2 regions of the Cytobacillus pseudoceanisediminis genome follow, and region 1 is predicted to be linked to the other one. Evidence: riboswitches for the same ligand, from Rfam matches in the RefSeq annotation. Region 1 holds a riboswitch; the other holds the start of a gene.

The links. Region 1 has a riboswitch for thiamine pyrophosphate ahead of thiT (energy-coupled thiamine transporter ThiT). Riboswitches for the same ligand answer to the same signal wherever they lie in the genome.
Region 2: it holds a riboswitch for thiamine pyrophosphate, as region 1 does, so the genes downstream of both, tenA (thiaminase II) here and thiT (energy-coupled thiamine transporter ThiT) in region 1, are expected to answer to the same signal.

Annotation. Positions count from the first base shown of each region.
Region 1 is NZ_CP097349.1:1,545,356-1,561,952, reverse strand. Features, by position in the region: gene M5V91_RS08315 (hypothetical protein) at 1-309, opposite strand, end outside; gene M5V91_RS08310 (DUF3231 family protein) at 418-1,422, opposite strand; gene M5V91_RS08305 (beta-propeller domain-containing protein) at 1,584-3,752, opposite strand; gene M5V91_RS08300 (DMT family transporter) at 3,900-4,838, shown strand; gene M5V91_RS08295 (hypothetical protein) at 4,881-5,009, opposite strand; gene M5V91_RS08290 (YwzD family small protein) at 5,289-5,435, shown strand; gene ltaE (low-specificity L-threonine aldolase) at 5,561-6,592, opposite strand; gene qoxA (cytochrome aa3 quinol oxidase subunit II) at 7,051-8,040, shown strand; partial or broken gene qoxB (cytochrome aa3 quinol oxidase subunit I) at 8,030-10,005, shown strand; gene qoxC (cytochrome aa3 quinol oxidase subunit III) at 9,995-10,600, shown strand; gene qoxD (cytochrome aa3 quinol oxidase subunit IV) at 10,601-10,906, shown strand; gene M5V91_RS08260 (hypothetical protein) at 10,982-11,221, opposite strand; gene M5V91_RS08255 (hypothetical protein) at 11,340-11,609, opposite strand; gene thiT (energy-coupled thiamine transporter ThiT) at 11,709-12,308, opposite strand; TPP riboswitch at 12,375-12,477, opposite strand; gene M5V91_RS08245 (MATE family efflux transporter) at 12,529-13,869, opposite strand; partial or broken gene M5V91_RS30370 (AAA family ATPase) at 14,404-15,053, shown strand; gene M5V91_RS30365 (ATP-dependent metallopeptidase FtsH/Yme1/Tma family protein) at 15,054-15,884, shown strand; gene M5V91_RS08235 (ATP-binding protein) at 16,588-16,597, shown strand, end outside.
Region 2 is NZ_CP097349.1:3,711,135-3,727,731, reverse strand. Features, by position in the region: gene phoD (alkaline phosphatase PhoD) at 165-1,919, shown strand; gene tatAD (sec-independent protein translocase protein TatAD) at 1,935-2,141, shown strand; gene M5V91_RS20190 (hypothetical protein) at 2,311-3,306, shown strand; gene M5V91_RS20185 (FbpB family small basic protein) at 3,624-3,749, shown strand; gene M5V91_RS20180 (TerC family protein) at 3,764-4,585, shown strand; gene M5V91_RS20175 (GNAT family N-acetyltransferase) at 4,598-5,146, opposite strand; gene M5V91_RS20170 (VOC family protein) at 5,245-5,640, opposite strand; gene M5V91_RS20165 (hypothetical protein) at 5,771-5,908, shown strand; gene M5V91_RS20160 (TVP38/TMEM64 family protein) at 6,040-6,873, shown strand; gene M5V91_RS20155 (PaaI family thioesterase) at 7,008-7,319, opposite strand; gene M5V91_RS20150 (alpha-hydroxy-acid oxidizing protein) at 7,506-8,615, shown strand; TPP riboswitch at 8,744-8,860, shown strand; partial or broken gene thiW (energy coupling factor transporter S component ThiW) at 8,973-9,460, shown strand; TPP riboswitch at 9,610-9,711, shown strand; gene tenA (thiaminase II) at 9,770-10,459, shown strand; gene M5V91_RS20135 (DUF1287 domain-containing protein) at 10,821-11,528, opposite strand; gene M5V91_RS20130 (TIM barrel protein) at 11,632-12,465, shown strand; gene M5V91_RS20125 (DUF6843 domain-containing protein) at 13,006-13,401, shown strand; gene M5V91_RS20120 (MGDG synthase family glycosyltransferase) at 13,500-14,645, opposite strand; gene M5V91_RS20115 (DedA family protein) at 14,662-15,249, opposite strand; gene M5V91_RS20110 (polysaccharide deacetylase family protein) at 15,246-15,953, opposite strand; gene M5V91_RS20105 (manganese catalase) at 16,231-16,597, opposite strand, start outside.

The DNA of each region.
Region 1 (16,597 bases):
CGCAAGCTGCAGGATATCAGCAGATGATGTGTTTTCATCTTCGACGGTAACTGTTTCTTCCATTTCAAGCTGCCCTTTTTCCGCCCAAGATTGAACTTCGGCCGAGTAAGTATCAATATTCATTCCCTCATCAATGCGGTCATCCAATTCAGCAACTGAGAGAGGCTTTTCTTCACCTTCTGTATTCACAGCTTCATTATATTCCTGGCTATTAGTTGAATCATTCTTTGCTCCTTCCTTATTTTCTTCCTCTGCACTGCATGCTGTCATCAGTATGCAGGCGGTAAAAACAAGCATCCATTTTCGCATAAGAGTTCATCTCCTTTTTTAATTCTTCTAAGCTAGTAATCTATTACCCCAATTTTTGGTCTGCATTCATCATAAAAAAAATAAAGCACCCGCAAAAAGGTGCTTCAGCTACTTATTTCTGAGCTTTTCTCTATCAAGTGATTGAGGCGGCTTTTCCAGCCAGCCGTTGTCAATCATAATTTTTGCTCCTTCATCTGCAAAATTTCCGACTTTGATCATCATTTTAGCATATTGAATAGCCAGGTCTTTTCGAATGCTTGCCCCGATGGCTATTCCAAAGTCCATTACGCCGACCGCAGTTATGCTGGCGATCAGAAACATCATTAATCTATCCGAAAAAGGTGAGATGGTTGAGTCTGTAATAGACCCATCCCATGTGCTTGGATATGCCACATCGTCATTTTTTAAGACATTGAGAAAATATTCCGCATGCTCCAGGCTCATATCATAGCCTCTTTTGAAATAATCGCTTATGACTTTTTGTTTAGCTACCTGGCTGAATGCCAAAAGCATAGTTTTAGCAATATTGGATAACTCGATATTCGTACCCAAATGGGCGATTTCGATGGCCAGCAGCTGCCTCTTTTTGCCTGCAATTCCGCCAAGGAAACGATGGTTTGATACATATTCTACTTTTTTAGGATAATCTATATATGGTGATCGAATGAATATTCCCTTTTCCTCCATGGCCTCAGCGGCCATATCAAAAAGTTTCTCTGTTTGCTCATAGTATTTTTTAAACATGCTGCGAATGTCTTTTCTTGCAGAAACTGATTTAGCAAGTGAATAGGCATTCAATCCGGTTCTTCCTAAATGATGCATGAATCTAATATAGGTTACGTCTGAAAATAACCTGGGTGTGTCATTGTGCAGGTCTTTTTCATTGAATCCATCAGGTATGGGAAAATCTTCTTTTTGAAAGAGTGAGGAAATGTCGTCTATGTGATCCTTGGCGATGGATAGCGCATATTTCAAAACCGGCAAGACATCCGGATCTTCATTTGTTTTTATATAGTGTTTTATGCAGCAGACTGCTGCTGTATCAGCTACATAGGTGTTCCAGAGCATGGCCATTTCAGAAGATATTAATTTAGGGGTACTCCCGCCTTTCATATTCTCACCAGCCGTTTTAGTAAAATTATATTTATATACTATCAGCTTTATATTAGCCTTTATTCGACATTTTCATTCTAATATGTGGTAATTCATTTCCATTATTGTTTTTCAGTGTGCGCATAAAAAAGAACCGGCCAGAAAATGGCTGGTTCCTCCAATTAATTTAACTCAAGTTCTCCTGCTTTTTTGAATCCATCTATATGGTAGGCATCCACTTTTTTAGGGGAAATGCTATATATGTGGTCGCCGATATAGATAAGCCTTTCAATTGTATCTTCCCATTCTTCATAAATTGCATTTTCTGTCTGATGGGTTATTTGTCTTTGAAGCTCGATTCCATTTTGGGCAGTAATTTTGTATATTAACGCACCCTGGTAGTCGAAATTTGATTCAAACTGGCTTCCTTCTTTATTTTGATAGATTGAAATCGGAAATCCATATAGATTTTTCTTTTTATGGATAAACAGAGCTTTGTGATCGTGATTTAAAGGTGAATATGTTCCGCGTCCTCCTATTATTTCTGTATCTTTTTCAACTGGCTTATTGGTATTGCTTACATCGAATAAAGATATTTTTACACCGTCTGTTGTAATAACAGGCTGGCTGCCTGCTCCTTTGCCTCCTGTTATCTTCGTATCATGTCCGAAGCCAATGAGGTGGTTTTCGTCTAATGGGTGCAGGTAATTGCTGAAGCCGGGAATTTTTAACTCACCCAGAACAGAAGGTTTTTCCGGATTTGATCCATCAATGACAAAGAGCGGGTCCGTTTCCTTAAAAGTAACCATATAAATACGGTCATTCATAAACCTTGCAGAATAAATCCGTTCTCCTCTAGCCAGGTTTTCCAGCTGTCCAATCTTTTTTAAATTCTTATCCAGAATATAAAGGCTGTTGGAAGAAGGGGTTCTTTCGTCCCAGGCCTCTCCTTTGGTTGTTACCACTCTGAAGTTTTCATTATATTCATCCATTGAAAACTGGTTTAAAACGGTGCCTTTTATTTCAGTTGATGTCTGGAACTCTACTTTTCCGTCTTTTATATTGAATTTATAGATGCTCGTATCCGGATGGGGCATCTGTCTGTCTCCGATTGTTTCATTATTGTAATTGGCTGCTGATAAATATAGATTATTATGGGACATATAGAATTCATTTCCGCTGCCTAAGTAGCTTGTGACTGATAGTGGCTCTTTGTCGGCTCTTAAATTCAATACAGCTACATTAATATAATTTGCGTTTTGGGAACCTGGAAAATATTTTATCTCATTATAATCGACGATCTGCTGCTCCCTGCTCTCGGCAGTATCAAAATAACGGGGACGCATATCTGCATTTTTATTTCTTTCCAAAATCCAATATTCGGGAAAATGACTTGTAATCAAATATACCTTTCCATCCATTAGCCTGGAAGCAAGCAAACTGCCTTCGATATCTGCTTCTCTGATTTGTGCTGGATTTTGTTTATTATCGATATTGAAAACAATCGTTTTTGTGGAATGAAATGCAGGTGCAATCTTTTTTTCTGAAGCAGGTTTTCCTATGTGAACAGGAGCATCTTTATAGCTGTGGCCCATAACAATTAATTGATTGCCTTCTATAAATAGCTGATAGGGAGAGAATTCCTGATTAAATGATAATTCAGATTCCATCTTCATTTTGTCAGCCGGGATGGCCTTAATAATCTGGACTTTATTATCAGTAATTTTGTATATATGCGTACCATCCGTTTTTATCAGATCAGCTTCATCTATACCGGCTACTTGAACATTTGTTGCGGAAAAGTCTGCACCTGCAGAATCTGCTGAGCTCTTTTCACTGCTGCTCTCCTCGCTCACTGCCATATCCCTTCCAGCAAGGAATGTCCTTTCTTCATTGAGCATTTTTGAAAAGTAATCGTTCAATTTATTTCTTGAGCCGATTGCCGGCAGAGTATCTATAACTTTGAAAGCAGTTTTTACTGATTGATTCAGGTTTTGTCCGCCCTTTGTTTTGATATCTTTAGTAAGGACCAATGTATAGTTTGGAGAATTTAGATTATATCCTTCATCAGGCGGTTGAATTTCGATGGATTTATTATTATTTTCCAGTGAGACTTTAACCTGCTCTTTTCCGCCCTCCTCATTCAAAATATAAACGGAGCTGTTGTTCACACTATCTGGATTAAGTTCTTTTGAAAACGTAACTTCCCACACCTTATTCTTTAAAACTGTCACTTCTTCATTATTTTCTGCCAGGTTACTGACAATTTTTAACCTGTTAAGAAACGAGAAGTACGCCAATAAAATAATGATCAGTGTGATTCCGCCCAGAAAAATCCATTTCTTCTTCATGAAAGACACCCCTTTTTAAGTAAGTTGACGGGTTGAATCTTCCAATAGTTACAAATTAATTTTTATAAAATTTCTGAAATTAATGAATTTTCCTGGCGGTAAAGGTAAAATTTAATTTATTACAGTGCAGGAAGAAGGTTTTCTCAAATGCTGGATGGGACAAACAAAAAGTATGGTTTTTTAATGCTGATTTTAGCGAACATGATTTGGGGAGGGAATTTTGTTATAGGGAGAATTGGTGTCGATTATTTTCCGCCGCTGCTCTTTTCCCTAATGCGATGGATCATTGCATTCTTGCTTTTAACTCCTTTTATGGTCAAGAAGCTAAAAAGAGATTGGAACATAATTTGGGAGCATAAGCGGATACTTTTGCTATTGGCGGTGACAGGTGTTGCCGGTTACAACACAATCATTTATTTTGCGCTGCAATACACCACATCAATTAATGCATCTGTGGTAAATAGTACTACACCGCTTTTTATCGCCATTCTAGCCATATTTATTTTAAGAGAAAAACTTCTAGCCCACCAGGCAGCAGGAATTCTCCTGTCAGTCTTTGGAATTTTATATATTATTTCAAAGGGATCGATTGAAATGTTTCTTTCATGGAAAATAAATGCCGGAGATCTATACGTATTGGCAGCAGTCATTATGTGGGCATCGTATTCGGTAATTGGCAAAAAATATTCAAACGTTTTGCCTGTGCTAACTTCTTTTTATGCATCAACATATATCGGCATTTTACTATTGGTGCCTTTAAGCCTTATTGAATATCTAGTGATGGAAAAAACCCCTGTCTTCACCTTAACTTCCGCAGGAATCTTGCTGTATGTTGGTTTTCTGGCTTCAATTATGGCTTTTCTATCCTGGAATTTTGGAGTTTCCTTAATAGGAGCAGCCAAAGCAGGGGTTTTCCTGAATCTTCTCCCTATTTTCGCTATCATTTTCGCATTGTGTTTTACGGAGGAAAAATTGTATTTGTATCAGATAATCGGCGGAGGCATTGTCACCTTGGGGGTAGTTATATCTTCTAAAAAAACTTTGCGATTTAAGAACCATGTTCAAGAAAATAAGTCTTCAGCATAAAAAATCCCCTCAGTTCCTGACTGCGGGGATTTTCCATATATATTACCAATCCTGGGTTCGTTCTAATAAATGATCAATTTCTACATGTCTGATCATATAGCCAAGATCTTCTTCGGCAATTTCCGATGTGGCTTCCAATAGCTGATCAATATCCATTTGCACCAATCTCATAACCAGACCTCCTGATTTAATTAATGAATGAATGAATCTATAATCTCTTTCTGCTATACTATTCGCTTTGTATTAGACAGGTATGGGGGCAGCTGAGAAATTTATCAGTATTAATTACCCAGATTTCTTAGGACCTAAACATTCATACAAAGAACAAGATTGAATGGCTGTTCACTATTCGTCACACCTCAGCCGGAAAATTAATAATATATAATGAGTTTTAAAAATCTTATCAGGGAATAGAGTCATAAAATACATTGCAATTTGAAGGTGTCTATTATGAAAACTAACTTTAATGATTTTGCAAAGCTTTTGGAATCCGCTCTTGATAAAGGACAAACAGATAATGAAGTGACCATTCATGAATTGCTTGATGATATAAAAAATCAGCTTGAACCTTTAATCAACAAAAAGGAAATCGGCTAATGCGCCGATTTCCTTTTATTTTCTTATAACCATTTGTGTGCTTTTTGAGCCATCTAAGCTGAGATATGCGATTCATTTGAAACGGAAAAACGCTTGCTGCAGAAAACATGCGTTTTTATTTGCAGTTAGATCATTTGACCAGCTGTTCTGTGTATGGCTATGACTGCATCTTCAAGCTGCTTTTTAGTAACATCATAGTGAGTGACAAAACGCACATAAGAAGGTCCGAAAGTTCCTGAAAGCACTCCCCCAGCTTTTAACTTTTCAACAAATTCCGATGAGTTCATTTTAAGGTTTTTTACATCAGCCACAATGATATTTGTATCTACTTGATTTACGATTTCAATCCCTTTGATTTGTCCAAGCTGCTGTGCAAGATATTGAGCATTTTCGTGATCCTCGGCTAAACGCTCTCTCATATTCGTTAATGCAACAATTCCCGGGGCTGCTATGATCCCAGCCTGGCGGAGTCCCCCTCCCAATCTTTTGCGCCATTTTCTTGCTGCAGCAATAAATTCTCTGCTGCCTGCAAGAATGGAACCAACAGGTGCTCCGAGCCCCTTAGAGAGGCATACTTGCACAGTGTCGCAATGATTGGCCATTTCAGAAGCCGGCAGGTTTAAGGCTGCGGCTGCATTAAACAGTCTTGCCCCATCAATATGTACGGGAATATTATTCGTTTTGGCAATTCTGTATATTTCTTCCATATTATCAATAGGTATTACGGCACCGCCAGCTCTGTTATGGGTATTTTCCAGACAAATCAATCCTGTTTCCGGATAATGCTGATCTTCTCCCCTAATGGCATACTCCACTTCTGAAGGATTCATTGCACCTCTTATCCCACTTAGCGTCCTTGTCTGGACTCCGGCAAAGGCCGATGAAGCGCCGCTTTCATAATAAAAAATATGGCTTTCTGCTTCAAGAATAATTTCATTGCCCGGACGGCAATGTGTTAAGATGGCAATCTGGTTTCCCTGTGTGCCGCTCGTTACAAACAGAGCTGCCTCCTTACCAAGCACCTCAGCAGCTGTCTCTTCCAATTTATTTATTGATGGATCCTCTCCGTATACGTCATCCCCAACTTCAGCTTCATAAGCAGCTTTCCTCATTTCTTCAGTTGGCTTTGTAACCGTATCACTTCTTAAATCAGTCATTTCCTCACCCTGTCCTTCTCTATTATTAGTCCATGTTACTGTACTATTCAGTATTTTTCAACAAAGAGAGAATTCATTTAATTAATTCTTGTATGGAGAATTTTATTTGGTGGTTTTTTGCTTGAATATGGATGTAACATAAGATAATTAGGGTGTCGCATTAAAGTTCAAAATTTGTTCAAAAGTTGTTTTGATGACCAAAACCCTGTAATAATGCTATTTGAACAAAAATATAAGCTGTCCAAATAGCTTACATTTATTTCCTTCCCACTTTTGTCACAACTTTTCACATTTGCTTATGTTAATATCATTTACACAGTGATAACTAAGTTAAATAAAGGTTTTTAAGGATGCTTATGTTTACCAGCTATATATTTTTTTGGCATCTTTGTGAAAACCCGCACATTATTTGTGAATTATTTAACAATAGTTTTTGTCAAAAGGAGATGAAACATCAGATGAAGAAAATGCTGCTCTCTTTAACAGCCCTATTGCCCTTAATGGTTTTAAGCGGCTGCAATATGGTTGTATTTGAACCTCAGGGCCCCGTTGCAAGAAGCATTACCGAATTAATTAACTGGTCCCTTATCTGGATGCTTCTTGTCGTTGCAGTCGTGTTTGGATTATTCGGCTACATTGTCTGGAAATACCGTGAACGACCTGAGAATAAAGATTATGAACCCCCTGAGGAGCATGGAAGTACACTACTTGAAATTATTTGGACCGGGATTCCGATTTTAATTGTCATCGCCCTAACAATCCCGACAGTAAAAACACTTTATGCGCTGGAAGAAACACCTAAGGGCTATGAAGAAAAAGAACCTATTACAATACATGTAACATCTGCTGACTGGAAATGGATCTTCAGCTATCCTGAAGAAGGCATTGAAACAGTGAACTATGTCAATATTCCTGAAGATACGCCGGTTCTCTTTAAAATGACATCTGCCAGCACTATGCAATCTTTCTGGGTGCCTGCACTTGGCGGACAGAAATATACGATGCCCAAAATGGAAACTGAAATGTATCTTGTCGCTGATAACCCTGGATCATATGAAGGACAGAACACGAACTTTAACGGCCGCGGCTATGCGGATATGAAGTTTGAGGTTCTTGCTCAAACACAGGAAGATTTTGACCAATGGGTTGACGACGTTAAAGAAACAGCACCTAAACTGACTGAGAAAGAGTATGAAGGGCTGCTGAAGCCTACGCATTTAGGAAGACTGACATATTCCAATACTCATTTAGAATGGGTTAACCATGCTGATCCAAATTCGAAGGCTTATACAAATCCTGAGCTCTACAGAGGCCATGGATATCAAGGTAAAACATTCGAAGAAGATGACAATTATAAAAATGAGAATCCAAACGTAATTGAAGGTCATGGTGAAGAAGAGAGCCATGATAGTCAAGAAAACCATGGAGGTGGCCATCATGGGCATTAAATGGGATGAGTTTTTTATTACTGGGGACCCCCTTATACTAGGTTCACAGATTGCTATTTTATTAACGATGATTGGTGCAGTCGCTGCCATCACGTATTTAAAAAAGTGGAAATACCTATGGACCGAATGGCTGACTACAGTTGATCATAAAAAAATCGGTATCATGTATATCATCTCCGCAGTATTGATGTTTTTCCGCGGCGGGATGGACGGCTTGCTGATGAAAGCTCAGACAGCACGCCCTGAAATGGAATTTCTGAATTCACAGCACTATAATGAAATTTTTACAACACACGGCGTTATTATGATTCTTTTCATGGCAATGCCATTCTTGATTGGATTAATGAACGTTGTCATTCCGCTTCAAATTGGTGCGCGTGACGTTGCCTTTCCGCAGCTGAATGCACTTAGCTTCTGGCTGTTCTTCAGCGGAGCTATGCTATTTAATATTTCTTTTGTTATCGGGGGATCGCCTGATGCAGGCTGGACATCTTACTTCCCTCTTGCAGGCAAGGAATTCAGCCCTGGAATCGGCAATAATTTTTACGCAGTCGCGCTGCAAATTGCTGGTATCGGGACACTGATGACAGGTATAAACTTTATCGTCACGATTTTGAAAATGAGAACAAAAGGCATGACACTAATGAAAATGCCGATGTTCACTTGGACTACCTTTGTAACATCCATTCTGATTGTGGCAGCTTTCCCTATTTTCACAGTTGCATTGGCATTGATGACATTCGACCGTCTGTATGGAACACACTTCTTTACAGTATCAGGCGGAGGAATGGATATGCTTTGGGCTAACCTGTTCTGGCTTTGGGGACATCCTGAAGTTTACATTGTTGCCCTTCCTGCATTCGGGATTTTCTCAGAAGTTATTGCCACTTTCTCAAGAAAATCATTGTTTGGATATAAATCAATGGTATTTTCCATCCTTGGAATTGCCCTTTTAAGTATGGTTGTCTGGGTCCACCATTTCTATACAATGGGATCAGGCCCTGCTGTAAACTCTTTCTTCTCCATCACGACGATGGCGATAGCCATACCGACTGGAGTCAAGATGTTTAACTGGCTGTTTACGATGCGTAAAGGCCGCATAAAAATTACTTCCGCCATGCTTTGGGCACTTGCATTCGTCCCATGCTTCGTCATAGGCGGGGTTACTGGCGTAATGCTTGCAATGGGTGCAGCGGATTATCAGTATCACAATACATTATTCCTGGTTGCCCACTTCCACTATGTATTAATTCCAGGTGTCGTATTTGCGGTATTTGCAGGTCTTTACTACTGGTGGCCAAAAATGTTCGGCTTCATGCTGAATGAAAAAATCGGTAAATGGCATTTCTGGCTATTTGTTATCGGCTTTAACGTAACATTCATGCCTATGTTCTTCCTTGGATTAAACGGAGCTGTAAGACGTGCATACACATACTCTGCCGAGTCTGGATTTGCACCACTCTTTATGCTTTCGGCAATTGGTTCCATCATTCTGGCAGCCGGATTCGCGGTGTTCTGCTACAACATTTACTGGAGCATCCGCTATGCCGACAGAAACATTTCAAGCGACCCATGGGACGCAAGAACATTGGAATGGTCTACTGCGTCACCTGTTCAATTCTATAACTTTGCAAAACTGCCGGAAGTTAAATCCCTTGATCCTTTCTGGCACATGAAAAAAAGAATGAAGGCTTAACGTTATATGACAGTGAAATCGAAGAGATTCATATGCCAAGCAATTCCTGGCTTCCGATTTATATGGGTGTCATCTTTGGCATCGCAGGCTTCCTCCTTGTATTTGAATGGCACATCGCTGCAGCTGTAGCTGCCATCGGCATTTTTGCTGGATTGATCATTCGTTCATTCGATTACAATGAAGGCTTCCATGTTACAAAAGATGAAATCCACAGAATTGAAAATGCGTGGAGAAAAACAGAAGGAGAGGTGCACGATCATGTCAGCTAAAGTGGATACTTCTTTGCCCCTTGAATATCAAACTGAACAGGACCGGATGAATATTCTTGGCTTCTGGGTTTTCCTTGGCGCTGAAATCGTTCTATTTGCCACTCTGTTCGGAGTATATGGAGTTTTATATGAACGCTTTGCTGGAGGGCCAACACATAAAGACATTTTTGTGATCAAGGATGTCATGATTCAGACAGTCCTCCTTTTGACAAGCAGCTTTACAATGGGCATCGCCATTTTTGAAATGCGCCGCCATAACCTGAAAGGGCTAATCACCTGGCTGGTGATTACCCTTGCACTTGGCGCAGGATTCCTATTCATGGAGATTAATGAGTTTATCCATTATGCCCATGAAGGTGCAACGATGCAGACAAGTGCGTTCCTATCCAGCTTATTTGTCCTGCTGGGTACACACGGAGCCCATGTTACATTGGGAATTGGCTGGGCAACTATGGTCATTATCCAGCTTTTAAAAAGAGGCCTTACCCCTACTACAGCAAGAAAAACGTTTATTATCGGCCTTTACTGGCACTTCCTTGATGTGGTCTGGATCTTTATTTTCACATTCGTGTATTTGAAAGGACTGGTGGCTTAAATGGAACATCATCAATCAAAAAGCTTCCCTATAAGCCATGTCATTGGATTTGTTGTTTCCCTTGTGCTGACATTTGCAGCAGCAGGTATTGCCCTAAAAACGAACCTCTCTTTTAAAGTGATCATGTGGATCATCGGCTCGCTGGCTGTCATTCAGGCAGGCATGCAGCTGTTCATGTTCATGCACTTAAGAGAAGGAGAAGACGGCAAAACGAACTTAGTTAATATGATTTATGCCGTATTTATGGTTATTGTAATTGTAGTAGGTTCTATTTGGGTTCTCACTTCTGGGCACGCGGCTCATTAATTCAAGAAAAGCGGAATCGCCTTGTCCATCCCATGAGCCAGATAATAAAACCGGTCTCCCTTTTGGAGGCCGGTTTTATTTGTATTGTCTGATTCCCTTGCTGCCCTTTGTCATTTCTTCCATCACATTAATAAAAAATCCGAATCCAAAAATTAGCATGGATGATACCATAATGCTTAAACCGATTGATAAAACATACTCACCCGTGAGACCGCTTACAAAAAAGCTTGAAATAAAGACAATTAACCCTAAAAGAATACCGGCCGCAGTAACATTTCTAAAAAAATGCAGCACCTTTTGCTGTTTTAAAGTCATATTTTCATCCCCTTTTATTTAATATTCTAACTATGTTCACAAATTTGTCAAACTTTTGTCACAAAATTGTCAAATTTATTTATGCAAAAAAAGCTTTGCAAAGGTGCAAAGCAATTTTCTACTGATATAGCTTTTTAATGTTCTCCAAATCTTTCTTTAAATTGCCTATTTCCTGCCTGGTCAGCATTAATGGCATTTGATCGTAAAGTGTAATAATCTGTCCTCCCTCATCCTCTTCATGAAGGGATAAATAGTTATACAAATTTTCACATTGATTTTTGTTAAGGACAGACTGGGTGCTGAAATTTTTAACCTTCTGGATCTCAAAGGCACTGGTTTCTGCATCATATACACCTGTAATAATATTGCCCTGCAATGTGTTTGACAAACAATCACTCCCCTTTTTGAGTAATATACCCATTTTTCAGGAGCAGTTTCCTAAAATAAGAAAAAACCTCTTTGGAAATTTCCAAAGAGGCTGATTATATTAGGAAGCGCGTTTTTGTGATTGAATAACTTCATCCGTTTTTCTTATGATCAATCTTGGAGCTGAAGATATAATTAATACTGCTAAAATCGAGCAGAGAATAGCTGCTCCGAGCATGGTTGCACCGTTTGCCAGGAAGGAAAAGAGAACCGGTGACATCCCTTCCGGCGCATAGCTCCCAAAGAAAAGGACACCTGCTATGAAATGCCAGAAATACCGGGCAAGGCTTCCGGCAAACACAGCTAAAACAACCCAGCCCAATGCCTTTTTCTTGTTTCCGCTGCGCAGCTGATTTTGAATTGGTCGGAAAAACAAACCGGCAAAACCGATACAGGCAAATGCCACAAAGTACTCAATAAATGCCTGAAGCGGAGTCGCAATCCAGGCATCACCCATGGCAATCTGCAATATTCCCCATAATAGACCGGCAATGAAGCTGACTTTAAAGCCCCATCTGAATGCCAAAATGAATATGGGAATCATCGCAGCAGAAATCGAAATGGAAGGCGACAGCTTAATAGATGGAAGGAAATCCAAAATAATAGCAAATGCTGCAAAAAATGAAGCTTCAATCATCGCCGTCAGGCTTAATTTTTTCATAAAAAAATCCCCCTATAATCGTATGACGATACCCCAAGGGAGAACAAGCAGGCAGAAAAACCCCTTCCGCCTTTTATTCCACATTCCTGCGCTAGCATTATCTAACAGGTTCAAAGGGTCAGAACAGCGAACTATTCACTCTCAGCAGAATGCTCCCCTTGTGGCACGTTATTGTATTATCCAATTTTAGTATAAATGAAATAAATGAAAGTGAAAAGGATTATTTTCCCTCTCCAAATATAGCCTGTTTATCCCACTTTCCGATACGGTAATACATAAAGGCGATGACACTGCTTATAGCAAAGCTTATCCCCATGCCTGCAGCAATTCCTTTATCACCCATAAACTTTGAAAATAGGAATGTTAAAGGATAGCGCAGGATCCAGAATGAAATGATATTCAGTATGAGCACTTGAAACATCGCACCGGAAGCTCTTACCACACCATTCAATATAAAATTAATGCCCAGGAGCGGATAAAAAAAGGCAATGATCTTTAAATAGTCAGTGCCATACTGAACTGATTCTTTATCCTGTATAAACAGGCGCACCCCGTGTTCTGCAAATAGGACCGTACCAAAAGCGATGATAAACATGATTCCAAGATTGTAAATGACTCCGTACAAGGCGATTTGATGAACCCGTTCCCATTGATTTCTCCCTATATTTTGACCGGCCATACTGTTGACTGCAGTCCCCAATGCCATCGCAGGAAGCATAATGATGCTGTCAATACGCTGAGCTGCACCAAATCCCGCAACCACGTCATCGCCAAAAGAGGTGACGACAGACATAATAGCCATAACACCAGCCGATATAACGGTCATTTGAAGTCCAGAAGGGATGCCGAGCTTGAAAATTAATGCCGCTTCCTCTTTATGCGGCCAAGAAGGAATAGTGAACGGCGCCAGCTTTTTGCGGAGTATGAATATCATTCCGATCATAAATGCGAACCCCTGTGAAAGGATCGTAGCACAAGCTGCCCCATCAATACCAAGCTGGAATACAGATATAAAAAGAGGGTCCAGGATTGCATTTAATACGACTGCTATCAGGACAAAGTACAGTGGACTCTTGCTGTCTCCGAGCGCCCTGAGTACGGTTCCTATAAAATTGTATCCAAATAAAAACAGAATACCAATGAAGTTAATCTGCAAATAGGATGCTGCACCTTCAGCCATTCCTGCAGGTGTGCCCATTATGGCCAAAATTCTTTCTGCAAACAGGAATCCGGCTATTCCAAGAGCAACTGACATAATTGTCTGAATGACGGTAAAGGCATTCAAATATTGTTTCAGCCCCTCTTCATGATCCCCACCCTTTTGCTGGGATAAAATCGTTAACGCCGCATTGTTTATTCCAATGATAAAAGAAAGAACTGTAAAGATTACAGTGCCGGACACCGCCACAGCTCCCAATGCGTCGGCCCCAAGCAGATTCCCAACCCACAGACTATCAATAAATTGATAGGAAACCTGCAGAAAATTAGTGAGCATGATTGGAGTTGAGAACACCAAGAGCTGTTTGAATATATTTCCTTTTGTAAAATCCTGCTGTGCCATCTTTACACCTTTTTCCCATATTTTTTTCACAGTTTCTATTATTCACTATTTCATATCCAGTTTCCAATTTTATAGTTTTGATTGTTATTATGTTTTATAATTTTATTTGCTTCATCTCTGTCACATTTTTATCATAAAATGATGCACCTGGAATGCTGTTATAGCACAATTCCTCTAAGGAGATATTATTTTTCCATAATTTACAACGTTTAAAAAGTGTAAAACCCTGTAATTAACAATTCTTTTTCCTTATAATGTAGGTATGTTTAATGAGGAGGGAAATAGTTGAAATCACGTCTTAAGAAGCCTTCGACGATTGTTTCTATTGCATTGGTGATCACGGTGATTTTGGCGGCGGTTATTTGGACCGTACAAGCAGGAAAAAAGGATGTGACAGTCCCGTTTTCTTCTGTGGAAAAAATTATTGCCTCCCAGGATGGGAAGACTGTTGCAGTACAGGAATATAAAAATGGGAAACTGCTGATCACAGCCCCTGATGGCGAGTACATCTCCCATGTGCCCCCCAACAGTGAGATGGTTGATAAATTAGTAGAAACCTATAATATACAATATACGTTCGCAAACACAGGACCTTATACCCCTTGGATTCTGGGCGGTGTAGTCCTTTTGTTTATAGCCATTGGCATTTACCTGTTTAAGTCAGGAAAAGGCGGAATGGGCGCTACAAATACTATGAAGCAAAGTGTATCTAAGCCAAAGGCCCTTCCTTCCATTTCACTTGAGGATGTTGGCGGAATTCAGGAAGAAATGAAAGAGGAAATCATGCAGACTCTTTCAATTTTAAAAGAACCTGAGCGCTCCCTGAAGATGGGGATTAAGCCGCCAAAGGGAATTCTGTTATACGGGCCTCCTGGAACGGGGAAAACGTTGCTGGCTCAGGCAATCGCTAAAGAGCTTGGAGCTACTTTTTCTCAACCAGCGGTTCCGGTTTTAATGAATTGTTCGTTGGTGTGGGAGCATCCCGTGTAAGAAATCTTTTCCAAAATGCAAGAAAGCATGCCCCTGCTGTTGTCTTCATTGACGAAGTAGATGCACTGGCAGGCAGAAGAAAGCAGCATGGCGGGGAAGAAAGTGAAAAAACATTAACTGAGCTGCTAGTTCAGCTTGACGGCGGATATTCCAATGATGGAATACTATTTATTGCAGCGACAAACAGGAAGGATATGCTCGATGAAGCCTTCCTCCGTCCTGGGCGTATTGACTTCTCCTTCAATGTCCCTCTTCCGGATACAAAGGGCCGAAGAGAGATTATCAATATTCACACGAAAAATAGATTACTTGCTGAGGATGTCATGACAACACTTGGCGATCTGGCAGAAAGCACTTCTGGATTCTCGGGAGCAGATCTTCATTCCCTTTTTGAAACGGCAAGCCGCAGAGCTGTCCGTAACGGCCAGGAAATTATCTCTAAGGATGATTTGGATTATGCGCTGGATCGGACCATTTTGGGAACTACCACCCGTGCATTGCAGGATCCCGGCACGAAGCAGCGGGTGGCCATACACGAAGCTGGCCATGCTTTAGTGGCTGCTTTAACAAAACCAGGATCCGTCCGAAAAGCAACCATCATTCCCCGAGGTGAAGCTCTTGGTTACGTGGCCCCCATTCAAAAAGAACTTCACTTATCGACAACAAGTGAATTGCTTGATCAAGTTGCCATGATTCTCGCTGGCGGTGTATCAGAACGAATGATTCTTGGCGAGCATAGCATTGGAGTAAGCGGTGACGTAAAACAAGCCAAGCATATCATTGAGCAAATGGTTGATACCGGGTTACTGGATAACGGCTTTGAGCTTACTTTTAACAAAGGTCAAAAAGAAGCAAAAATGCAGGATCTTTTCCAGAAAGCACTGGAAAGATGCGAATTGATCATCGCAAATCATCAGCCTCAATTTGAAACGCTGGTAGAGGCCCTTCTTGAAAAAGAAACTCTTGAAGGCAGTGAAGTCCAGAAGATTGTTGGAGAATTGAAGACTGAAATGGTACTGGCATGATGAGAAACCGGCCCACTATGGGCCGGTTTTTTATAATGGAACTGCGGGTCATTTGTAAATAATCAAATTAACCCATAATAATGTTATGTAAACAAATGGTTCTTTCATATAACCAGAATAAATAAATGTTCCCATATAAAGGATTCTTCCTTTCTTTTGTTTAATTACTAATATTACCTACATAATGGAGGAATGGTTCTTTTGTATGATTTTACAGCTGACTTGATTTTTCACTTTCTGATTATGATCATGATCCCTTTTATCCATAAAATCTCTTCTTATCGGGGGATTACTGGAAGACTTCTGCCCCGCTTTTATCTGTTCTTTTTTTAGCACTTTTCCTCACTATGACTTTTCCTGTGGAAATTGCAGGCGGTCAGTTTTTTGACTTGAAATTTATTCCTGTTTTTGTCGCCTATTTTTACATTAAGCCCCGTGCAGGCTTCCTGACTATTTTTGCATTGATTTCTTTTAAGGGCTTTTTTCACCAGGAGATATTTGGATTGCGCTTGTAAATTACACAATAATTTCTGTGCTTTTTTTCTATGCGTCAAAAATCTATAAAAAATGTACATTTAGGCAAAAACTCAGTATAGCAGTTTTATTTTATCTTCCCATTACGATAACCAGGTATGTTATTTTCCTCCAAAAGGATATAAACGAAGACGCTGTATACTTACTATTGTTTTCAGCAGTTTCCATTATGACGCTTT
Region 2 (16,597 bases), 2.2 Mb from region 1:
GCTGCAAGTCTGGATTATAGGTTGAATGAATAACCTAATGCTTACAAAGTCCTGATAAAATAGGCAGAGGTATTGTCATTCTCCTTTACACATCTTCATATTGCTTTAAAAATAGCCTCTTATAATCAACTGTGAATCCAGATTGATTTAAGAGGTGAAGAAAAATGGGACATGAGAGATCGATTGATGATTTAATCAGGAAGTTTAATGAAGAGAACTTAAAGAGGGACATTGACCGCCGGAGCTTTCTATCTGGTGCAGGGAAAATTGCCGGTTTTTCGCTTGCGCTGGCTATGGCGCAATCATTAGGGGTGGGTAATCTAACGGTTGATGCAGCTCCTAAGTTCAGCAAATATCCTTTTACCCTCGGTGTGGCATCAGGAGATCCTCTTTCGGACAGTGTGGTTTTATGGACAAGGCTTGCACCAGATCCGCTTAATGGAGGCGGGATGCCTCATCATGCTGTCCCAGTCAAATGGGAACTTGCTGCAGATGAACATTTCCGAAAAGTTGTTAAACGCGGGACAGAAATTGCAGTGCCGGATTTGGCGCATTCTGTGCATGTGGAGGCAGAAGGCTTAATGCCGGACACTGTCTATTATTATCGTTTTAAAAGCGGCAATGAATTAAGCCCAATTGGGAAAACAAAGACGCTTCCGGCTGCGGGTGCCAAAGTATCAGGGCTATCATTTGCATTTGCTTCATGCCAGCAGTATGAACATGGATTTTTTACAGCCTATCAGCATATGGCAAAGGAAAATCTGGATCTTGTCATTCACCTTGGTGACTACATATATGAATATGGACCAAATGAATATATTTCACCAACAGGAAATGTCCGTCATCATAGCGGACAGGAAATTATCTCTCTCGAAGATTACCGGAATCGCCATGCCCAGTACAAAACGGATCCGCATCTGAGAGAAGCGCATGCTGCTTTCCCTTGGGTAGTCACTTGGGATGACCACGAAGTGGAAAATAACTATGCAGCTGGGATTCCGGAAAAAGGCCAGTCGGCAGAAGCATTTATTAAACGCCGTGCAGCTGCTTATCAGGCTTACTATGAGCACATGCCGCTCCGGTTATCTTCCATGCCAAATGGTGATGGTATGCAGCTGTATAGGGAATTCAGCTATGGCAGCCTAGCGTCATTCCTTGTGCTTGACTCCCGGCAATATCGGGATGACCAGGCAAATGGTGATGGCAGCAAGCCGCATACTCCGGAGTCGCTTGATCCAACCCGCACTCTCCTTGGCAATGAACAGGAACAATGGGTTGAAAGCAATCTAGCCAGCTCCAATGCGCATTGGAATGTACTTGCACAGCAGGTGTTCTTTGCCCAGAGAAATTTTGGATCAATTGCTTCGCCGAAGTTCAGCATGGATGCATGGGATGGTTACCCTGCTGCCCGGCAGCGTCTGACAGATTTTGCTGTTTCAAACAATATCGGAAACCTAATCGTTCTGACTGGGGATGTCCATGCAAGCTGGGCTTCGAATATTCTAACAGACTATAATGATCCAAATGCAAAGCTGATTGGGGCTGAATTTGTCGGAACCTCTATCACATCAGGAGGAAACGGATCAGATGTGAGAGCGGATACGGAAAAGACGCTTGCAGAAAATCCGCATATTAAGTTCTTTAATAATTATAGAGGCTATGTCCGCTGCCGGGTAACACCAGAGCAATGGCGTGCAGATTATCGGGTTCTTCCTTTCGTAACAGAGCCTGGAGCGGATATTTCAACAAGAGCATCATTTATTTTTGAAAAAGATCAGGCTGGCTTGAAGCAGGTATCGGCATCTGCTGTACCTCAGGGGGCTGGAATCTCTTCTGAGGTGGAAGAAGATCGCCATCACGCTCATTCAAGGGCACATGAAAAGCAGCTTAAGAAAAAGCGAGAAAAGGTATTACATTAACGGGACGGTGAGAAGATGATTTCCAACATTGGCATTCCAGGCTTAATTCTCGTTCTTGTCATTGCGTTGATCATATTTGGGCCATCCAAGCTTCCTGAAATCGGGCGGGCATTTGGGCGGACCTTAACGGAGTTTAAAAGTGCGGCAAAGGATTTGGTATCAGATGAGGAAAAGAAGGAAGAGCAAAAGCCGGTACTTTCAGCCTTGAAAAAAGAAAAGTAGGAAATAAAAATACAGGCAAGCGAATTAGCCTGTATTTTTATTGCGAACAATATGTGAAATATTTCACATATTGTTCATTTTTGATTCATCCACTGGAATGAAAAGTATTATATATTAATACTGTACTTATATTGTTTACCTAAAATGCCATCAGGGAGGCACGATCATCATGAAAAAAATATTCCAGTTTTTATTAATAGCAGGATTGGTTATGACGCCTTTTTTTGCGAGCGCACATGTGAAATGGTTCACAAATGTGACACCTCAAAAGGAAACGATTGAAAATATATTATCACCTTTATTTTTGGGACTGGCACTGACAGCTGCGATTGTCCTTGCGATGCTGACATTGATTATCCCAAGGACAGCGCAATGGGACAAAGTTAAAAAGCTGGATGACTGGCTCTCAGGATTCCGCAAATATAGCAGGTATATCCTTAAGTATGGTACAGCCGCGGCATTAATAATACAGGTGACGAATGGAACATTATTTGCGCCTGAATTTTATTTAACCAATACGATTGCAATGATTCTAACTTGGGCAGCAATTGGCTTTCTGCTTATTCCGCATCACATCTCTACAAAGGCCGGAGCCGTTATTTTATTGGGGCTATTTGTGTACGTTACCCTTTGGAATGGCATTTTCCATATGCTTGATTATGGATATTATGTTGCCATTATTGGAGTCTTGCTGGTCGGCAGCACAAAGCTTGAGCAGGTTGGATTTCCATTCCTTTATTTAGGCACAGGTTTATCTTTATGCTGGGTGGCTGTTGAAAAATGGGTATATCCAAGCATGTCTCTTGATATTGTAGCCAATCACGGAGTTCCCACATTCGGCTTTGCCCCGGCTGCATTCGTTGTTATGGCTGCATTCATTGAGTTTGTTGTCGGTTACCTTCTAGTGGTAGGGATCCTTAACCGGGTAGTTGGCTTTGTGGTTACGGTTATTTTTATTACAACCACGATGCTGTTTGGAATGACAGAAGTAATCGGCCATTTTATGATCCATATTGTCCTGATTATCTTCATCATTGAAGGGGTGTCTTTTTATAACCCGCCTATTAAGCTTCATAAAACCAGGGCAGATCAATTTGTGTTTGTTTTCCTGAACTTTATTTTCGTCCTTGCGACATTCATTCTGATTTATTACCGATTTGCATAAGGGTTGACACCTTAAGAAAAATAGAATATGATTAACGTATAGTTGAATAGTTTCTCCTAAAGGGGAGTAGCTTTTACAGCAGAGTCGTCATTTCGGAGTTTAGAGCTCCCGGCTTTGTTGGCAACCTTAACGTTGTTAGCAAGACCTTTGCCTGTTTCGGGTAAAGGTCTTTTTGTTTTTTAAACCTTTACCGCTTGCTGGTAGAGGTTTTTTTATTGCCTGATATAGCTTGGCAATGGAAATCCTCAATCGACATAACTGCAGGGAAACAGTGCGAAGCTTTCAATACTTAAAAAATAGAAGGAAAGGAGACCAAGATGAAAAAAGCTAGAGTATCATTTGCAGAATTAATTAAGAAAAACAAAGAAGAGCTGCTGAGAGATCAAGAATTGCTGGCTAAAATTGAAAAACGTGTAGACGAAAAATATACAAAGGTGAAATAAGGGAGGGTGTTTAGATGGAATTATCACTAATACTTGAGTATGGATGGGTATTGCTGCTGCTTGTGGCGCTGGAGGGTTTATTGGCTGCTGATAACGCGCTGGTGCTGGCGATTATGGTTAAGCATCTTCCGGAGGAGCAGAGGAAGAAGGCTTTATTTTACGGGTTAGCTGGAGCGTTTGTTTTCCGCTTTGGATCGTTATTTGCGATTTCATATCTAGTAGATGTATGGCAGGTTCAAGCCATTGGAGCGCTATACCTTCTGTTTATCGCTGCTAATCATATATTAAGAAAATTCCTTGTAAAAAAAGGCGAGGAAGAAGCAGGAGTAACGAAAGAAAAGAAACAATCTGGTTTTTGGCTGACAGTATTTAAGGTTGAGCTGGCTGATATTGCATTCGCTGTAGATTCCATTCTGGCAGCGGTCGCTCTGGCCGTGGCCCTTCCGGATTCAGGACTTGGCCATATAGGCGGACTTGACGGCGGAAAGTTCTTTGTCATCTTTGCCGGGGGTATGATCGGATTGATCATTATGCGTTTTGCTGCAAACCTCTTTGTCGATCTGCTTCACAGGAGACCTGGACTTGAGGTTGCAGCATTTGGTATTGTCGGCTGGGTTGGTGTCAAACTGGCTGTCTATACAATGTCCCATCCGGCGCTGGCGATCCTGCCTGAAGGATTTGCCAAATCGACCGAATGGAAAACTACTTTCTATGTAGTCTTAATTGGAATAGCATTAGCTGGATGGTTTCTTTCAAGGAAAAACAGGAAGTGCCGGCTGAAGAAAAAGCAAGCTAAATCAAACAGGGCGGAGTATACCGCCCTGTTTTTTATGTAGAGGATCATTCAATCAAATGTTTGATTGAATACCCATGAGCCCGGGTCTGGCCTGCCATTCAGCTTTCAGGATGCTCATTTCTATCAAGTTCCAATATTTATTTCTAACTTTATTGGTCTGCCTAAGAAGTCCCTCTTTTTGGAACCCTGCCTGCTCGTAAATCTTAATAGCAGGCAAATTAAAATCAAAAACCCCAAGGCTGATTCTATTTAATTTCAGCTCTTGGAAGGCAAAGTTCAGGATTTGATGAATCATTTCTGAAGCATACCCTTTCCCCCGTGCTGTGGGGCTGATGAAAACCTTGCCAATCCTCGCAGTTTCGTTGACACGGTCAACTCTGCCAAGGGAAATATGACCGACGATTTCATCGTTTGCCAAAACTTTGCAGATATATTCCGAGCTGGTTTCCAGATTTGCAGAGCTTATATACTTAGCAAGCTGCTCATGATTAAGGGGGAATTTGAAATGGGCACCGCTCCACTGAACCATTAATTCCGGTGTACTGATCCAGCTGATGAGCAAATCGAAATCTTTTTCTGTAAAAGGTTCTAATCTTACCATGGGAATCTCCTTCTTATTAATCATCTGAATTCGCAGTTTTTCAACCTTTTTCCCTTTTACCAGCCTGGTTTGTAAATTGAGGCTTGAGGCTTTTTTCTTTATTGGCCTTTATGCAGCACGTTGCATGCGCTAAGCAGATTGCCATCCGGATCCTTAAAGCCAAATCCTCCAAAGCCATGTTCCTCATTAATATTAAGCGGACCAACTTCAATGTTTTTCACCTGCAGCCAATGATGGAACTCTTCTAAGGATTGTGTATAGAAATCAATGATGCTGTGTTCGACACCATTATGGGAATTGGAAAAAGATAATGACTTTCTGTCTTCGGTTTCTACAAGGAAGATTGTTGGAACACCCTTTGCTTGAAAGCTTAGCATAGCATTTTTCTCACCTTTGAATTCAACTTTAACACCAAGAACCTCTACATAAAATGCTACTGACCGCTCCAAGTTTGAAACTGGTATCTCAACAGTAGCAATATGTGAAATAAACATTTGGACCCTCCTTTTATATCGAGTTTTTTACCTATTTTACAGAGTGCAGGAAAAATCCTGCTAATTATGCGTGAAATGAAAGTAATGAGTACATATTAATTTAAAGAACCATAAGGAAGGAGCAAATGAGTTGTCTGGAAAAGATGAGCAAAATAAGAAACAGACACAAGGCCCAAAAGAAGAGAGGGAACTTGTCAATGAGTTTGGAAAGTATAAAGGGGATCAGCCGGTTCCGCAGCCTAAGGATTATGATGAGATAGAGTATTAAAAAAGCAGGATAAGTCCTGCTTTTTTAATATTTAAGTCTCTGGCCTTAGCTTATTTTAATGCTAAGGGAGCTTAATCCTCTTTGTATTCTCTTCTAAACTATAGTTAAGAAAAGCAAGAAGGGGAAAATGTATGAATGGAAAAATTGAAGTTAGTTTTCATGGACTTATCATTTTATTAGCATTGTATATATTGTTTAATTATATGCCGACACTTTTGCCGGCTTATAAATGGGGTATTATTGCAGGCATGGCTGCCATATTAGTGATGGATTTTTACTTTTTTGCTGCAGGCAAGTTATCCCGATTGAAATACAGCAGACTGGCACTTATTTATATGTTCTGTCTGCTGTTAATAGTTTTTATGACCTTTTATTTAACAAAAATACTTGTTTTGACTGATGCCTATGGGCTCGAGAGAATGCTGAGGGAATATGAAGCGGAGGGCAAGCTCATCTTTTTCCTGGTTTGCTTTTTACAGCCTATTCTGTTGCCGCTTCCTGAAGCCGTAACACTGCCTGCCGGAAGTGCCGTATTCGGTCCCGCAGCCGCTGCCTTTCTTGGATTTACAGGTACACTTTCGGGGATTATTGTTATGTTCTTGACTGCAAGGATAGGAGGATTAAAGCTTGTATCCCGGTTTATAAAAGAGCGGCATCTGATCAAATACCAAAAATACATGGAGAAAAATGAAAACACCATACTAATGCTGATGTTTGTTATTCCGATATTGCCGGATGAGATCATTTGTGTTGGAGCAGGAATGGGTGGTGTTTCATTTAAAAAGTTCCTGGGAATTGCGTCTATTTCCAAAATGTTAACTTCCTTGCTGCTGGCTTACTCGCTTTCATTGGCCAATGCCTTATCTTTATCTGGCTCACAGCTTTTATTAGTCGTTTCGGTTGTGATAGGGGTATTTTACAGTGTATCCCACTTGTATAAAAAGAAGAAGGATAGAAACTATTAGGACTGTCTTTAACCTTTAATGGTTCCTCCTATCGCTGTCAGCGAAACTATTCAGGCAACGATAGGATTAATCACTTTAGATAGATGCGAAGATTCCCGATGCTTTGGCGACCAGCTGATCCTGGTCGTTATAAATCAGGCAGTCTGTGTGGTTGAGGGTGCGCCCCTCTTCACAAGGTGAGCATTGGCGATAAGAAATTCACCTGTCGCCCCCTTTAGGAAAGTGACCTTTAAATCAGCTGTCACCACGGATTGCATCTGGTTTTCATCCGGCTCGAAAATATTCCCCATCGCTACATCCGCAAGAGTGGAAATGACGCCTCCATGAACCAGCCCCGCGCTGTTAATAAAGAGCGGCTGAATTGGCAAAGTCACTTTCATATTGCTTTCACTGACTCTTTCGTAATGGAATTTCAGAAATTCATCAAAAGGCTGTTTGATTAACATTTTGTACACTCCAATTTCATTAAGGTTAAAATGTTTATTCATGATTTTTTGTGAAATCCCTGCTTATTGCGGCTAATTTGTATAGGAAAGGCTGTAACTGCGAATTTATGATTTTATTAGATGGTTTCATAAAATCTGAAAAAGTGTTATTATTTTCAATAAATTCAAAAAAGGCAGGGCTGGAATATGGCAAAAGTAGAGAATATTAGTTTCGCAGAAAACTTTCCTATTTCATTTAAGGAACTGGAAGAAGAAGCAGAGAAAGTGATGGGAGCTGGCGGATTTGGCTATGTCCAATCAGGAGCCGGGGGAGAAGAAACGCTGAAAAAGAATATCGAATCCTTTGCAAAATACTCAATTGTACCGAGGATGCTTAGAGATGTATCAGTGCCGGATATAAGTGTGAATTTATTTGGAAAAACGTATCCTTATCCAGTATTCCTTGCACCTATAGGAATGCAGCGTCTTGAACACAGTGAGGGAGAGCTTGCATCTGCCCGGGCGGCAGCTTCGTTTGGAATTCCTTTTATCCAGAGCACGGTATCCAGTTATTCCATTGAAGAAATCGCAAATGCAACAGGCACGAGTCCAAAATGGTTCCAATTATATTGGTCCAATTATGAAGATGCTGCGTTCAGTATGGTGCGCCGGGCGGAGGAATCAGGCTATGAAGCAATTGTGTTAACAGTAGATACGGTGATGATGGGGTGGAGGGAAGCTGATCTAAGAAACAATTTTTCACCGTTAAAGCTTGGCTATGGAAAAGCAAACTATGAGAGTGACCCGGTCTTTATGGCCACTCTCCATGACGGTGATGTAGTTCAGGGAATCCTTGATAATATCCATCATCCAACCTTGAGCTGGGAGCATATTGCTAGGTTAAAAGAGAAAACAAATCTGCCGATTCTATTAAAGGGTATTCTCCATCCCGAAGATGCCAGGCTGGCCGTTGAAAAAGGGATAGACGGAATCATAGTCTCCAATCATGGCGGCAGGCAGCTTGATGGAGTGATTGCGGCGATTGATGCGCTTGGACCGGTTGTGAAGGAAGTCAAAGGAAGAATTCCAGTATTGTTTGACAGCGGCATTCGCCGCGGTTCCGATGTGGTCAAAGCACTGGCATTAGGAGCCGACGCAGTTTGCCTGGGAAGGCCGTATGTGTACGGTTTGGCCATTGGCGGGCAGAATGGAGTTGAAAAAGTACTTGCCAACTTTATTGAAGAAACAAAAGTGTCACTTTCTCTGGCAGGAGTCGGGAGTCTAAAGGAAATGGCAAGTCTGAAGCTACTTCGATAGTTTCTCAGCAGAAATCGAAGAGCGCTTAATACATTGATTGCACCAAGAAAAGTATATAAGCAAAAAGATTGATGACAGTGCCGGAATAATTTGTTAAGCTTGAGATAGCTTATCAAACTAAATATCTATGCAGCTACTAGGGGTGCCCCGAATGTGCGGGCTGAGAGGAAAGCGCGTTATAGCTTTCTGACTCTTATGGACCTGATCTGGTTAATGCCAGCGGAGGGAAGTAGGATTTGACTATATGTCAATTCATATACTTAAACCAAGCCAGGTCCTTAAGGGAATCTGGCTTTTTTGTATACATACTTCCCATCCTGATAAGCAATCAGGCGGCCCTTTAGAAAGGAGGTTTAGATGAACAGAACCCGATTGTTAACTACGATGGCTTTATTTGTAGCAATTGGGACACTGGGATCCCATTTGCTCTGGTTTCCGGCAGGCATAGCCAAGGCCTATCCGGTGCAGCATGCGGTGAATGTATTGGCAGCGGTGACGCTTGGCCCCTGCCTGCAGCAGCTGTGGCATTTATGATTGGCCTGCTTCGTAATTTGCTTGGATTCGGGACGCTGCTTGCGTTTCCAGGCGGCATGATCGGAGCGTTTTTGGCAGGTGTGCTTTATTTGAAGTTCGGCCGGAAAATATGGGCTGCTGTAGGAGAAGTGGTAGGTACCGGCATAATCGGTGCATTGTTTGCAGTCCCTTTTGCAAAGGTTCTCATGGGAAGCGCAGCTGGGGCATTCTTCTTTGTGCCGCCATTCCTGGTCAGCAGCATTGCCGGTGCGGCCATAGGCTGGATGGTTTTGGCAAAGGTTAAAGAGAAGAATCTGGTTCAGAATATATGATGATTTTGAGCTGGCGAAGCTGGATGAGTAAGCAGCATAGTAAAGAAATCTGACTTAATGAGCGATTTTCAAGAGTTATAAGCGAAATCCCAAATTTATGAGAGAAAAACGTCAAGTTAGAAAATCGGTAAAAAACAATTAAAATGTTAGAAAACTGCTAGGGGCGCTACGGCTGAGATAAGGAGCTTTTCCTTTGTCCCTTGGAACCTGATCTGGATAATGCCAGCGCAGGGAAGCAGTGAGGACCTCGTTTTATATCCTCATGCTTTTTCCCCGGCAGCTTCTGTAATTAATAAGGAGGCTATTTTTATGACTTTTTCAGAGATTCTGCGCAAGGAAAATGAAGATTTGTTTCAGCTGATATTTGAGCACCCATTTGTCCAGGGTATCGGGAGAGGGGACGTGCCGAAAGAGGCACTGGCCCATTACATTAAAGCGGACTTTGAGTATCTGAATGCGTTCATGCATATTTATGGGATTGCCATTTCAAAGTCAGCAGAGCGTAAGGATATTGCATATTTTAATCAGCAAATAGAATTTGTATTGAACAGCGAAGTACATCCCCACCATAATTTCTGCCAGCAGATTGGCGTGGATTACGAGGCATTGCAGGGCTATCCGCTCCCTCCAACAGCTGATCATTATGTTAAGCATATGATGTATCATGCCCACACAGGCGGCATGGGTGAAATCCTTGCTGCATTATTGCCTTGTCCATGGACTTATTGGGAGATTGGGCTTGAACTCATGAAGCAATATGAGCCAGATGAGAACCATCCGTTTTATCCATGGATCTCTTTTTACGCAAATTTAAGGGTCGAAGCTGTGACCATGAATATGAGAAACCGTTTGGATGAGCTTGCTGATGCGGCATCACCGGAAGAAAGGCAGCGAATGAAGGATGCTTTCCGAAAAAGCTGCCAGCTGGAGCTTGGCTTCTGGGAGATGGCTTACACCTGCGAAGAGTGGCCGGCAGGCAATCCTTCAGCAGTAAGATAAGAAAAGCGCAAGCGCCTCGCTCAAAAAGGAACGCAGGCTAAGAGCGCAACGTCCTCCCAAAAGCTACCGCTTTCGGTCGTGCGATGTATCGCTGCCGTAGCTTTCCTTGTCCTGTGGCAACGTCTGCATGACCTACATCCTCCCATAATCTGCCGCTTTTGGTCGTGCGATGATTATGCTGACGAAGCCTTCCTTGTCCTGCGGGCCTCAGGGATAAGACGGTTCCTTATGGCCCCGGGTTCCTAGGAGCCGGAGCTAGACAAGCTTGTGACCTCAAGGGGGAGGCTGCTTGCGCTAGACAGTTATCGAAGTTCAAAATTTTATACTTTCGTATTTAATAAGAAAAACGCCTGCATCTGCTTTATGGCAGTGCAGGCGTTTTTTCAAAATCCCATCTGTAATGAGCGGTAATAGGAGTCTTAAAAGAAGAGAGTTTTACTTCTGCTGCAAATGGTGTGGAGTTATGTATGACATATGGAATGCCATCTTTCGTCCGTTTGTCAGATATGATGGCAACATGGTCGAATTTAGGAGAAAGGAAAACCACAATGTCACCCGGCTGCCATTGCTGAAGGTTCTTAATATCTCCTGGAATCAGTTCTGTTGTTAATGACTTTGCGAAGCGGCTGAAAAAGACATTCTGGTTTGGCACCCTCCTGAAATCAATGTTTGGATCAGGATTGCCCTTCACTCTTGAATACAAGTCCGTATTCTCGGCGATATCCTGATCAATAAGATCCTTTATGGTTACATCAGCCCCCTGGAAACCCCTCCAAACCACATCTGTACAGACACCTTCACCATCGGGCGGATATCCTCCCGCATAGTAGGCACTTTTATATGGCGTGCGCTGTTCCACTTCTTTTCTGGCTGTCAGGACCATATCAAGCGGATCGGCAATGCCGTTTTGATTAGAATCGGCCTTTGAATAAGCAGCAGGCACTTCCATTTTCTTAGCCAAAGGATTTTCAAAATGAATGCCGATGGAATCCAGAATGATTCCGCTTCGGAAAAAAAGAATGAATAATAACAGTACTGCGATAATGGAACCAAACACTCTTTTTATCATAAAAGTCTCCTCATGTATTTTAATGATTAGACGGCACTATTTTCCAATAAGTTACATGAGGTATGATAAGATTGCTATAAGAATACATAAGAGAGGGGATATCATGGCTCATCATATAGGGATATCGGGAAGCGTCATTTTGTCAGACAGCAAGCTGTTTCCTGAACTTTTTAAACGTCATTTGCCGCATATTGAGATAGGCGAATTTCAAGATGAAGAATCTTTCCGCTGTTTTATTGAAATGCTGGGTAAAACAAACAAAAGCTTTGGTTTTCATTCGCCTCTTTTCCGGGGACAAAGCAAATACGATCTGCTGGAAAAGATCCGTATAAATCCGAAGGAAGCCTGGATCCAGTTTGAGACGGAAGTGGAAAGAATGTCCCGGCTTGGAGCTGAATACATATTGGTGCACTTTCCTTACTTTAAAAAGGAAACCAATGGGAATCCAGCAGAGATCATTGAGGAGGGACTCAAGAAACTCAGTTTTTTTCAGAGTAAGTATGGGATTATGATTGTGTGTGAACCTAAATTGGGATTCCAGCAATCGCCAGCAGGGATTCATTATCTTGACCGCTTTCCTGTAGAGACAAGGAAGAAATACGGACTCAGCCTCTGTGTCGATATTGGGGATTATATATTGGCCGCAGGCGAGAAGGCCATAAATTATATAGAAAAATGGTCCGAGTTTGTAAGAGTGGTCCATTTACATAATGTTGAATATCAGGGTGATAAATATATTTGGGTGCCTGTGCATCCATCTCATGAGAATGATGGCAATCATCATAAAATTAAGAAGCTGATGGATTTTTTAGCTAAAGAATGCAAGGATGTATTTTTTGTCATGGAATACACTCCACACACGAACCCTCCGGAAAAAATGGTAGAAGAAGGGATCGGGTGGGCAATAGAGGTGATTGAGGAAGGGTCTGTTAGTTAAGGAAGCAGGCCGCCTGGCATTAATTTTGTGCACGTTGAAAATAAAAGGTTAATGATACCTTGTATGTATGCTTAGTTATATGTGAAATTAATCACAACAGAGAGAGGAGGTTCATTTATTTCTTATGCTGGGATTTAAAATAAAAACGGCCCTGCAGGCTTCCATTCTTTTTACATTTGGTTTTTGGCTTCTCTTTTTCTTGTCTGAAGGGGAACTGTTTTCTTTCTTCCTGATTATGATTTTTTTACTGCTTTTTCGGAAATGTGATATACGGTGTTCCAGTGTCGCTGCTTTCTGAGGTTTTTACTAAGAATCTAGCAATATGGCGGTTTCCCGCGGCGGCATTTATACATACCATTTTGGCTGCTGTCACTTATTTTATTATGGAAGGGTTTGCTTTTTACATATTAATTGCTTCGGTGCTTTTCTTTTTAGTGGACGAGTGGCGGAAATGGGACCGCGAGATGCCAGGGGGTGGAGGATTGCCTTGAATGCAGCTGGTCTTCTCATCGCCTGCCTGCTGCCGATGGGGGCTTTTGGATGCTTCAGCAGGCAGATTTGGAAGAAAAAACTCATGATCTTTATCTGATTCCAAAAGGGTATGCTGGTCAGGTGAGAATTGTTCATGAAATAGAGAATGCCCCTGTGCCTGTGACAGAAGGGAAGTACGATGTATTACGGGTGAATGATAGAGGATATGCCATTACCTCTTTACCGCAAAGTAAAGGATATATTGATGATTTGTACTATTATGTGGATAAAAGGGGAAGCGTGAAGCGATATCAGAAAGCTGTATTTCATATGGCGGATCAGGCGGTGTACAGGGAGATGGTTATGAATATTCGTATACCTATTTTTCGGTTGGCTGTGATGAGAACATGGATGATCAAGGAACTAGCCCTGGGATTGAGGATATTCTTTATGAAGAGGGTTTGATTAATCAAACGTTTGATTGAAATGGAAAACAGCCTGAAGATTCCAGGCTGTTAATTATTTATCGCAGTCTTACTTCCAGAGCCCAGCTGAGCGAAGTTTCACTTTAAAGTGGGGATAGCTCTTATGGAATGTACAGTTTCAGGCGTTTTTCTGCCGGTGCTTTTAATTGACATGAACATGGCATAGTCCAATGGGCAATTGACTTTTGCCAGATAGGAATCAATGTGTTTTCTTAGACTAAGTATAGCTTCTTCATTATTAAGCTGTTCAGCAATGTGCTTGTCATTAATGACAAGCACCAGATTTTTCTCAAGCAAATAGTCCAAATTGATTTCCTCTTGTCCGGGGAGTGAGGTATGGACCAGAATCGGAAGTTTCTTTTGCAGTGCTTCACTAATTGTAACTCCGCCTGGTTTGGTCAAAATAGCATCGGCTTTATTATATAGCTGGTTCATTTCAAAAGGGTCTTCAATATATCCAATGGGCTCGATATGCTTTGAATCGAGTGCTTGGAGTGAGCTATATAATTCGTCATTATTTCCGCAAAGGATCAGAAATCGAATATGAGGAACCTTCTGCATAGCGACTATAAAATCACAGTTTACTAAGCCGCTGTTTCCTCCTGCAACCAGAATATGGCGTATCCGGTTATCTTTCTTAAATGGAACCTGAAGGTGATACGCAGAATGAACCGGTATGCCTGTTACAAAAATTTGCTCATCAGGAATATTGTGCTTTTTAATAAGCTTTTCCTTCGCCTCGGGATGAGGTACGAAATGAAAATCAATTTCCCGTTTTCCCCATATATCATTAATAAAAAAATCCGTGTAAACATTCACCGCCGTGACGTCCCGGTATCGTCCCTTTTGCTTTAGTGAACTGATGATTCCAGATGGAAAAGAATGAGTGCAAAATATTAAATCCGGATTTTCTTCATCAAGGAACTTCTGCATTTTTCGTTCAAAATAATAGGATAGAACCTGTAAATCAGGCTGCAATTTAAAAGGGTGCTGCTTATACATAATGGTGTAATATAATGCCCTGTAAAGGAAAGGGGCACCCAGGAAACCTTTTAAATATATCCCTGATACCAGCTTCTCAAGCTTATCACTGCAATAGGAAAGAAAGTCGACTATTTTGATTTCAGCATCAGGATATTGGCTTTGAATATTATCCTGAATTGTTTTGGCAACTTTTGAATGTCCCGTGGGGAATTGAAATAATGGGAGCAGCAGAACTTTCATAATACCCTCCTCTCTGTCACTTGGATTTATTTTTTGCATACTTAAAGAGCATGTAGATTGCGAATATAACTAATAATAAAACCCCGAGATATGGAACATATTCAGGATTTATATCAAATAGGCTTCCTGCAAAGTATCCCGCGGCAATTATAGGGAGCACCCAGCTAAGGGAGCCTGCAGCAGAATATAGAAGGTACTGATGAAAAGGAACTTTTGAAATGCCGGCAAAGTAAGGGCTTATCTGACGTATTCCCGGCATATAAAAACCAGCAAAGATCATGAATCGATGATTCTCCATGTACTTTTTCTGGGCGGTATTCCATCTCTGTTCCGTGATCCCAATATATCTGCCATATTTTTTGAGAAAGGGCGTACCTGCTTTTTTACCGATCCAATACGCTGAAAGCATCCCAAGCAGCACACCTGCTTCTGCACAGACAGCGGATTCGGCAAAGCTTAGTTGATGATTTCCAATTAACACGCCAATCAGGAATAATAGCGATTCTTCCGGAGCAGGAATGCCGACAATCCCGAAAAATAAAAATAAAAAGATAATCCAATACCCGTAGGACGAAATAAATTCAATAATTGTTTCAGTACTCATGTGCGATGCCCCTGATATCCTTCTTTTAAAGAAACAAAATGGATCCCTTTTAGTGCTGACTGCTGCAAATACTGGTCCAGATGGCCGATCATATATTCAGGTGCATTGGAGTCTGCGCCAAGAGTTTCACCGCTGTCGTGGAGAAGAAAAATCCGGCCAGGCACGGTTTCTTTTGCCAGCGACTTTGAAAGGGTGTTCCTGATATGCTGGATCTTCCAATCCTTAAAAATGCCCGACCACATAATAATCTTATACTTTCTTGCCATCCAGAGGGTAAATAAATTGAAGTGTCCCCATGGCGGACGATAAAAATAGACTTCTTCATTAATCGTTTCTTCAATAACTTGTTTTGTTTGCTCCAGCTGTTTTTTTAAAGATCCCGGTGAAAGGATCCAGCTTGAGACATGCCTATAATGATGGATGCCAATTGTATGACCATCCGCCTGCATTCTTTTAAGCAGCAGCGGATGCTTGGCTGCTTTTTCCCCGACAACAAAAAAGGCTGCCTTTGCTTCATGCTTTTTTAAGACATCCAGAAGCCTCGCTGTATATTGTGGATCCGGGCCATCATCAAAGGTTAAAGCAATGGAATTGGGTTCGGTTATTTCTTTTACAATTCCCCAATTCAGCGATCGTATGAGTACAGTGGGCAGAACTGCGTAACTAATAAATATAATCAGTGCGGCGGTAAAAAAATAAATCATGCAAACTAGATCCTTTCCGGCGGTGTATCACTTATTTTCATTCCCCTTTTATAGTGAGGGTAACCTTAATGTTCATAGTGAATGTAATGAAAATAGAATTTAGATTCATTATTCCAGTCATCTCAAAAGGGTGGGATGGTTTTATCATATAAAAAATCTGAAGGAAGTCAATGGAGAGGATGGATATTAAAGAGGAAAGCGATGTCCAATTCAATCAAACGTTTGATTGAACTAACAAAACAAGCTGATGCTTCAGCCTGTTTTGTTAGTTCTATTATTAATCCATCGGTAATGTGTTATGAAGGTTTGGAGGTGCAGGCTTGAGCATAGGCTTGTCCCCTTCAGGCTTTGGATTGCCTACATATTTGTATTCTCCCTGGCCATCCAGAGCAGGGCCCTGTGCCCATCTGCCTGTGCTGCTTTCTTCGCCTGCTGATAGGTTGTAGAGAGTGTAAGAGATATCTGTGCGTTCTTTCTCACGAGGGAAGGTGCTAGGGACGAGCAGGCCTTCTTTTTCTTCAAGCTCCGCAATCGCAGCAGCCCATTGGTTTTGGTGGTAGGCATCTCTGGCAATCAGAACTGAAAGCAGCTCTTTAATGCCCTTATCATCAGTCATTTCATAGAGACGTGCAGCCTGCAGCCGG